DNA from 2 places in the Faecalibacterium wellingii genome. Region 1 is predicted to be linked to the other one. Evidence: predicted binding sites of a transcription regulator. Region 1 holds the regulator's gene; the other holds the start of a gene.

The links. Region 1 encodes Rex, which represses fermentation and respiration genes when NADH is low (regulators of the CRP and FNR family bind a similar motif). Its sites were predicted from a motif close to ATTGTTAANNNNTTAACAAT; they were not measured.
Region 2: the regulator Rex is predicted to act here: its motif matches at 1,758-1,777, upstream of gap (type I glyceraldehyde-3-phosphate dehydrogenase).

The regions. Positions count from the first base shown of each region.
Region 1 is NZ_CP094473.1:426,970-431,393, reverse strand. It holds gene MTP37_RS02040 (ABC transporter substrate-binding protein) at 1-908, opposite strand, end outside; gene MTP37_RS02035 (thymidine kinase) at 1,509-2,123, opposite strand; gene MTP37_RS02030 (redox-sensing transcriptional repressor Rex) at 2,424-3,065, opposite strand; gene MTP37_RS02025 (ClpP family protease) at 3,343-4,023, shown strand; gene MTP37_RS02020 (DNA translocase FtsK) at 4,253-4,424, shown strand, end outside.
Region 2 is NZ_CP094473.1:964,860-969,283, forward strand. It holds gene MTP37_RS04530 (citrate synthase) at 1-884, shown strand, start outside; gene MTP37_RS04535 (hypothetical protein) at 884-1,666, shown strand; gene gap (type I glyceraldehyde-3-phosphate dehydrogenase) at 1,865-2,896, shown strand; gene MTP37_RS04545 (glycosyltransferase family 4 protein) at 3,958-4,398, shown strand.

The DNA of each region.
Region 1 (4,424 bases):
GCAGCGGAATCCCACTCGAAGATGCCTGCGATCTTACCGGTGATCCACTCGTTGGACTGGTGGGTAGCGGTATCGGAGTTAGCGGAGTAGTAGGTCTTCAGGTTCATCATGACGTGGCCGTCCACCAGGCTCTTGATGAAGTCGATGCCCTCAGCGATCTCGTCCTCGGTGTAGTTCAGGGTAGAGGTGACGGGGTCAGCCCAGTCCTTGCCGTACTTGGACTCGAGGTAGAAGACCATCAGGATCATACGGTCGTATGCGCCCAGATGCATGGGGTAGTAATCGTCGCCCAGCTTCTCCTTGAATGCCTTGCCGGCAGCCATCAGATCATCCAGAGACTTGGGAACTTCGGTGATGCCAGCCTTGTTGAAGGTGGTCATGTTCCAGAAGAAGATACGGCCGGTCATGGAAACGGGCACGCACTGCTGGCTGTTTGCAACGTAGCAGGCGTCCATGGCAGCGGCATCCCACTGGGTCAGATCCAGGAACTTGGAAACGGTGTTCAGGTCCACGAACTTGCTGCCATCAGCAGAGTAGTTGTACAGCCAGTTCCAGTTCACCTGGCACACATCCTGTGCGTTGCCTGCGATGAAGGCAGCTGCCATCTTCTCTTCCCAGCCGGACCATGCGGCGAAGGTGGGCTCGATGGTGATGTTGGTGTGCTCAGCCTGGAACTCCTTGATGGCGTTCTGGTAAGCCTCGTGACGGCTGTCGCCGCCCCACCAGCTGATGGTCATGGAAACAGGGCCGTCAGACAGTGCCAGGCTCTCGTCTGCAGAAGCAGCGGGAGCGGTGGAAGCAGCAGAGCTGGATGCAGCAGAGTTACCGCCGCAGGCAGCCAGAAGGCCGGCAGCGCCCACAGCGCCGGTGACCTTCATGAAATCACGACGAGAAATTGCCTTGCTCATTTTCGTTCTCCTCCTAAATACAGAAAACATCATCTCGAACGGGGGTTCTGCACATACCCCGTTGTATACAATTATGATAACAAAACAACAACCAAAAAGAAAGACGCAAATTGCAGATATCTAAACAAAAAACGTACAAATATTGCTCTTGTTTTCGCGCAAGAATTGACGCCTTCGCTGAAATGAATAAACTTGGCTCGAAAAACTGTGCAACATGTATACTTCGCTATTTTGCATAGAAAACTGGGATGCATCATAGGAGGAACGTCGAATTTTGCAATAATTTTGTAAACATTCCGTTTCAGAACGTAGAATCGTTGCATACATTGTGGACGAACAACAGCTTAAAAAGCCCAGATGGGAGCCTTTGAACTGATATATCAATAGTGCAAAAAATGTTCACTCTGATATATCAATTGTTTGCGGCGGTCCCCCGGCACCGGTCTGCAGACACGGAAATCGGTGCTTCTTCGCCCTTTTTGGGGGTGAAAAAGCACCGACAGCGACATATTTTGCGCTGCTGCGTGGACTGCGCCCGTAGGCCGGGGATAAAAAGAAAGGCCGCCGTGTCGTTTGACACAGCGACCTTGTATACAAGTTTCAGTCAGCCTGCGAAGCAGCTTTTTCGGCGTAGAACGCGCGCTTTGCCTTGAAATAGCACTGGGGGCACATGCTCACGTACTGCACATCGTTTTCCAGATCGATGGCCACCTGCTCGCCCTCAAAGACGAATCTGCCGTTCACCTTGCGGCAGTTACAGATGGCCTTGCGGCCGCAGGTGCAGATGGTTTTCATTTCCTCGATGGTGTGGGCCAGCTCCAGCAGCCGGGTGGAGCCGGGGAAGCCCTTGAGGGAGAAATCTGCCCGCAGGCCGTAGCAGATCACCGGGATGTTCAGGTCCACCGTGACCATGAACAGCTGCTCGGCCTGCTCCGGGGTGAAGAACTGGCTCTCGTCGCACAGCACGCAGGCAAGGGCAGCGGTGCTGTTGGCCTGACGCACCGCCTCGAACACATCTGTTTCCGGCGGGATCAGCAGATCGGCCTTGCGGCGGACACCCAGACGGCTGACCAGCTCACCGCCACCCTTGGTATCCACCTGCGGCTTGAGGATCAGCACCCGCATCCCCTGCTCCTCGTAGTTGTGGGCCACCTGCATCAGGGCGGTGCTCTTGCCGCTGTTCATCGCGCCGTAACGAAAATACAGTTTTGCCATTTGAAAAACTCTCCTTGCAGAACGAACCCTCTCAGCCAAAGCCTAACGGCTTTGCCAGATTCCCCCTTTTGTCACTGCGCGACATCTTCCCCCGGAGCGGGGGAAGTCTTTCCTCGAAGGGGGAGCTTTTCTGCATCTTCCGGGCAGGCTGTCCTTCGCCGGAGAAGCAGAAACTTTCCCGTCCCCACTCATAAAGCTCCCCTTTTGGGGGAGCTGTCGAGCGTATGCGAGACTGAGAGGGTTCGGCGGCATCTCAGGCTTTGACTGAGAGGGTTCTCTTATTACTTATAATAGGTACGTTCAGTCCTGATTGCGCAGGCGGTAGCCCAGACTCATCAGGCTGTCGCCTAGATGGACGTTCTCCACCACCACATCGGGGTACGACACCGAAAGGTCATAGTGGGAGAAATTCCAGAAGCCCTCGATGCCCAGATCCACCAGACGGCCGCTGACCTGCTCCGCACCGTCCCGGGGCACACAGAGCACTGCGACCTTGGGGTGATGCTCGGCACAGAAAGACTCCAGCTCGTCGATATGGCGGATCTGGATGCCGCTGATCTCCTTGCCCACCTCGCTCTGTGCCACATCAAAGGCGGCGATCAGGCGGTAGCCGTTGGTGTCGGTGGTGATAAAGCGGCTCACTGCCTTGCCCAGACGGCCGCAGCCGATCAGGATAGTGGGCAGGCGGTCGCCGTTGCCGAACAGCAGGCCTTCCAGAATAGAGAGCAGGTTTTCCACCGAGTAGCCGATGCCCTGCCGGCCATTCACATCGCCGATGCAGTTGAAGTCCTGCCGTACCTGCGAAGCGGTGGTGCCCATCTGAGCAGCCAGCTCGCGGGAGGAAATGCTGTTGATGCCGTCTTCCTGCAGAGAGCGCAGATAACGGTAATATTTGGGAAGACGCTTGATAACGGGAAGCGAAGCCTTTGCAGGGGTGTTCATAGAATACTTTCTCCTTTCGCTCTATCGCAGTACTTGCCGCAGCTGCCTGCTTTACAGATGCGGCGCAGAGAAACCCCGATCCGTTTACGGGTTCATATTGCAGATATTACAGTTTGCAGATATTACAGTCAATTATTTAAAGTATACAGCACGGATGGAGAATGTCAAATCATTCTCAAAAAAATTTTATGAAATGTTACCGTTTTTTTGCTGCGGCGGGTCTGTATAGCCCGGCACAGGCCGGGGAATGCTGACAGAAAACGCAGGAGGAAAGCATATGAACGATGAAACGCAGCAGACCGACGCAGGCCGGCTGGAAAAAGAAGAGATCGAGGATCTGGGCACGGTCACGCTGGCCCGCGGCGGGCATGTCATCCACTGCCTGACCGTCATCGGCCAGATCGAAGGCCATTCGGAAGCGCCGCAGGGCCAGAAGACCACGAAGTATGAGCATGTCATCCCGCAGCTGGTGGCCGCGCAGGAGGACCCCCGCATCGAGGGCCTACTGGTGCTGCTGAACACGGTGGGCGGGGATGTGGAAGCGGGCCTTGCGCTGGCAGAGCTGATCGCCAGCGTATCCAAGCCCAGCGCAACACTGGTGCTGGGCGGCGGGCACTCCATCGGCATCCCGCTTGCCGTCAGCGCCCGGCGCAGCTTCATCGTGCCCACAGCCACCATGACCGTGCACCCGGTGCGGCATTCCGGCGTCATTCTGGGGGTGCCGCAGACCATGCGCAGCTTTGAGCAGATGCAGCAGCGCATCACCGGCTTTGTGGCGGCCCACAGCGGCATGACCGAAAAGCGCTACACCGACCTGATGCTCCACACCGGCGAGCTGGTGATGGACATGGGCACCGTGCTGGACGGACGCCGGGCCGTGAAGGAAAAGCTCATTGACGAGCTGGGCGGGCTTTCGGATGCACTGGCGTGGCTGTATAAAGAAATTGAAAAAGAGTAAGAAGACAGGACGGCAGATAGTTTCTCCAGCGAATGTCCTGGGGGTGGGACCCTGCTGCCGCAGGCAGTAGGGCGGGACTGGAGTCCCGGGCTGTTCGCGAAGAAAGCTATCTGCTGGCCTGCCGGACTGAAGAAATTTGTACAACAATAGGTTTGCCATTTTCTTCCCTGCGTGGTACAATAATAAAATCAAATAGTGTGTCTACTACAAGTGTGGGGAACAGAGAAGAATGGCGACAAGAAAACGTAAAACAACAACACGGCGTGCATCATCGCGCAAAAAGCGCGCCGAACAGCGGCTCCCGGCAGGGCTTGGCACCCTGTTCGCAGGCCTTTTGCTGGTGGTGCTGGCCTTTGTGGAGGGAGATTCGGCATGGAAGGCCCTGCACGATGTGCTGTTCG
Region 2 (4,424 bases), 540 kb from region 1:
AGCACGCCGAGGATCTGAGCCTGGAGAATATCCTGAACCAGAGCATCAATCTGATCGCCAGCATGCCCACCATGATGGTGAACGCATACCAGATGAAGCGCCGCTACTACGATAAGCAGAGCATGTTCTTCCATCTGCCCAAGCCCGGCCAGAGCACGGCGGAGCACATCCTGAGCACCTACCGTCCGGATCAGAAGTTCACCCACGAGGAAGCAAAGCTGCTGGATATGTGCCTGCTGGTGCACGCCGACCACGGCGGTGGCAACTGCTCCACCTTTACCACCCGTGTGCTGTCCTCCTCCGGCACCGATACCTACTCTGCGATCGCGGCGGCCATCGGTGCGCTGAAGGGTCCCAAGCACGGCGGTGCCAACCTGATGGTGAACCGTCAGCTGAAGGATATCCTCAAGCATGTTGAAAACCCCGAGGACGACGATGAAGTTCGCGAGTATCTGCGCCGCATCCTGCGCAAGCAGGCGGGCGATGGCTCCGGTCTGATCTACGGCATGGGCCACGCGGTGTATACCATCAGCGACCCCCGTGAGGTGGTCCTGAAACAGCGTGCCCGCCATCTGGCTTACGAGAAGGGCTTTGAGGAAGAGTACAACATGCTGTGCAGCATCGAGCGGCTGGCCCCCGGCATCTTTGCCGAGGAAAAGGGCAGCACCAAGCCGGTGTGCGCCAACGTGGACCTGTTCAGCGGCCTGATCTACAATATGCTGGGCATTTCCGAGGATATCTACACCCCGTTGTTTGCCATTGCCCGTGTGCCCGGCTGGTGTGCACACCGCGTGGAAGAGGTGGTATTCGCCAACCGCATCATTCGCCCCGCTTACAAGTATCTGGGCGTGCGCCAGAAATATAAGCCGATCGAGGAACGCTGATGAATCCTTCTGTTTTGTTCGTTTTTATCCTGAGTGCTCTGCTGGGCGTGCTGCGCGCGGCAGATCTGGCCTTTGGCACCGATGCCGTTACCGGCCTGTGTCTGGTGGGCTCGGTGTGGTGGCGTTATCTGGCGCTGGGTATTGTGGTACTGGCTGCAGTGCTCGTGGGCCGTACACAGCCTTCCCGCTCTGAAGCGGTGCGCAGCCGCAGGCCGCTGGCCGGTGTGCTGGCGTTTGCCGGTGCAGTATGTTTTCTGGCCGCAGCGGGTGCACAGATCGCGCTGGGTGCAGCTTCCGGTCTGGGCGGCTTTGTGCGGTGTATTCTGGAATGCGTGTGCTCTGTGTGGCTCAGCACGATGGGCCGCTGCTGGCTGAGCCCTGACGCGTGGAAGAAGCCCTTCGGCGGGCTGTACCTTGCCGTTGCAGGAAGCCTGCTGTTCTATTGGAACGTACTGATGCGCTTTATGGAGAACAGCTCCAGCTGGCACCGGGTGCAGCCGACAGCTGCAGTGTGGCAGATGCTGGCAGTGCTGGTGTTTCTGGCAGCACTGGCTCGGGCACTGCATATCCCGCAGCCGGACAATGGCAGAACACTGTGTGCAGCCGGGCTTGCCGCCTTTGCGCTGGGCCTGTGCTGGCAGCTGCCCCAGTGCTTTGCGCTGCTGGCAGGCAATGGTATGGGCCTTGCTGTGATGCCTGACTTTTTTGCAGGGCTGGGCCTTTGCTGTGTGGGCGGCATTGGCGGCGTGTGCGCTGCAGCCTGCCTGAACAGACAGAGCTGACAAAAGTACTGGCACTCCGTTGGTGCAATTGCCCAAAACCGGCGAGTGAAAGGAAGCAAAATCGTACAAAAGCAAAAAATGATGGAAATGTCTTGTTAATTTTTTGGCAGACACTTGAAACTTTCTGCGTTTTGGTCTAAAATAAAGATACCGTGATTTATCCGATTATGGGTAAAATAATTAGGAGGTACTATTAACATGGCTGTTAGAGTTGCTATCAATGGTTTCGGTCGTATTGGTCGTCTGGCTTTCCGTCAGATGTTTGATGCTGAGGGTTACGAGGTCGTCGCAATCAACGACCTGACCAGCCCCAAGATGCTGGCTCACCTGCTGAAGTACGATACTGCTCAGGGTTCTTTCTGCGGCAAGATCGGCGAAGGCAAGCACACTGTCGAGGCTACCGAGGACTCCATCATTGTTGACGGTAAGGAAATCAAGATCTACGCTGTTAAGGATGCAAAGGATGCTCCCTGGGGCGAACTGAACGTTGACGTCGTTCTGGAGTGCACCGGCTTCTACACCAGCAAGGAGAAGAGCATGGCTCACATCCAGGCTGGCGCAAAGAAGGTTGTTATCTCTGCTCCCGCAGGCAACGATCTGAAGACTATTGTCTTCTCCGTCAACGAGAAGACCCTGACCGCTGAGGATCAGGTCATTTCTGCTGCTTCCTGCACCACCAACTGCCTGGCTCCCATGGCTAACACCCTGAACAAGACCTACCCCATCGTCTCCGGTATCATGACCACTGTTCATGCTTACACCGGCGACCAGATGATCCTGGATGGTCCTCAGCGCAAGGGCGATCTGCGCCGTGCTCGTGCTGGCGCACAGAACATCGTTCCCAACACCACCGGTGCTGCTAAGGCTATCGGCCTGGTCATCCCCGAGCTGAACGGCAAGCTGATCGGCTCTGCTCAGCGTGTGCCTGTTCCCACCGGCTCTACCACCATTCTGGTTGCTGTCGTCAAGGGCAAGGACGTCACCAAGGAGTCCATCAATGCTGCTATGAAGGCTGCTACTTCTGAGTCCTTCGGCTACAACGAGGATCAGATCGTTTCTTCTGATGTCATCGGCATGCGTTATGGCTCTCTGTTCGATGCTACCCAGACTATGGTCGCTAAGATCGACGACGACACCTATCAGGTTCAGGTCGTGTCTTGGTACGACAACGAGAACTCCTACACCTCTCAGATGGTCCGTACCATTAAGTACTTCGCTGAGAACTGCTAATCACAGCTCTACGCTCAAAAGTGCTTGAGGTGCCGTGCTGAATGACAACTAGTATTGGCTTTGCTGATACGAACATGCTGTGATCGGTACGACAACAGGATAACGAGTTCAACACCCTTCTTTTTGCGGATTTCCGTGAGAGGAAGGGTGTTTTTTTGCTTGCGGAATTCTGGATTGCTGCTTTTTTGTCTGGACAATGGTTGATTTGTTTATGCGAGAAAATATGCATTTTTTCAGGCTGGATGGATAAATTCGAATAGTAATGGCGGTGAGAAGGCAAATACAGAAAGAATGAAAAAATGAGGGGTAACGTTGATTTTTGGTCAAAGGAAAAGAGGCTTTGTCGAAGAATTAAAACAGGCAATAGATGAAAAAGGAAATCTCTTGACGAATTGGGTATTTTAGCAAGAAAATGCGTAAAATAGACTGAAATCTTATCCGTAAAATGAGCAACGATAGTGCAACGAAGTATTGTATGCAAGAAGAAAACATGCTAAAATAATACTGATAACAACAGGCTGAAATTGGTGGAAAGTTGGTATCGAAAGGTTACTCAAAGAACGAAATCTCCTGAGTTGCGGTTGGGGGAAATAAGTATGCTTTTGGTGAGTGGGAGAACAGAAAAACATCTGTACTTTCGAGCAGAGAAACTGCGCAGAATTAAATCACATGGATGAGATACCCTGGGCGAAAGATCGTCCGGGGTTATTGTGGTACAAAAACAACATAAAATCAAATTTGGAAATCCAGAGGACAAAGCGGGTGAAATGGATTCGATTGCGGAGAATACAGAACCCGTATGGAACCTGTGAAACAATACGCGGCTGTCATAATAGGGACAAGGGTACGGCAGAGAATGAAAGGCTCCGCAACCAGAAGTTCATATTTCCTTACCCGAAGAATGAACGACTGATCTTTCTGAGCGGCAGCAATGCCATCCAGAAAGAAATCTCGACCATGAGGGTGGGGTGACTGCCGGCGGACAGGTGTACGAGCCTATCCGCTCTTTGTGTTGGCCGAGATATTGATGAAGAAATTGAGTGGGATTGTGGGAAAGATTTATGAGTAAAAAACTTGCGATTGCAATGTTCGGACAGAAGCGATTATCAAGAGAAGGCGGAGTAGAGATCGTTGTCAAAGAGCTCTGCACCCGAATGGCACAGAATGGTTGTGACGTGACCTGCTACAACAGAGCAGGCCATCATGTGAGTGGTGCAGAATATGACGATGCTGGTAAAACGGAGTACGAGGGAATCCGTCAGAAGTCTGTTCCGACCATTGAACGGCGCGGACTTGCTGCGGTCAGCTCCTCCGCATTTGCGGCACTTTATAGTGCATTTGGAAAATACGATGTGGTGCACATCCACGCCGAAGGACCAGCGTTCTTTGCATGGCTGCCGAAGATGTTTGGGAAAAGAGTTGTTGTTACCGTCCATGGAACCTGTGAAATAATGTTTGTAACCAGAAAAAATCCTGATTTCATGCGGGTTTGCGCGGCTTGACCTTTTTTACCTTAACTTGTTTCTGT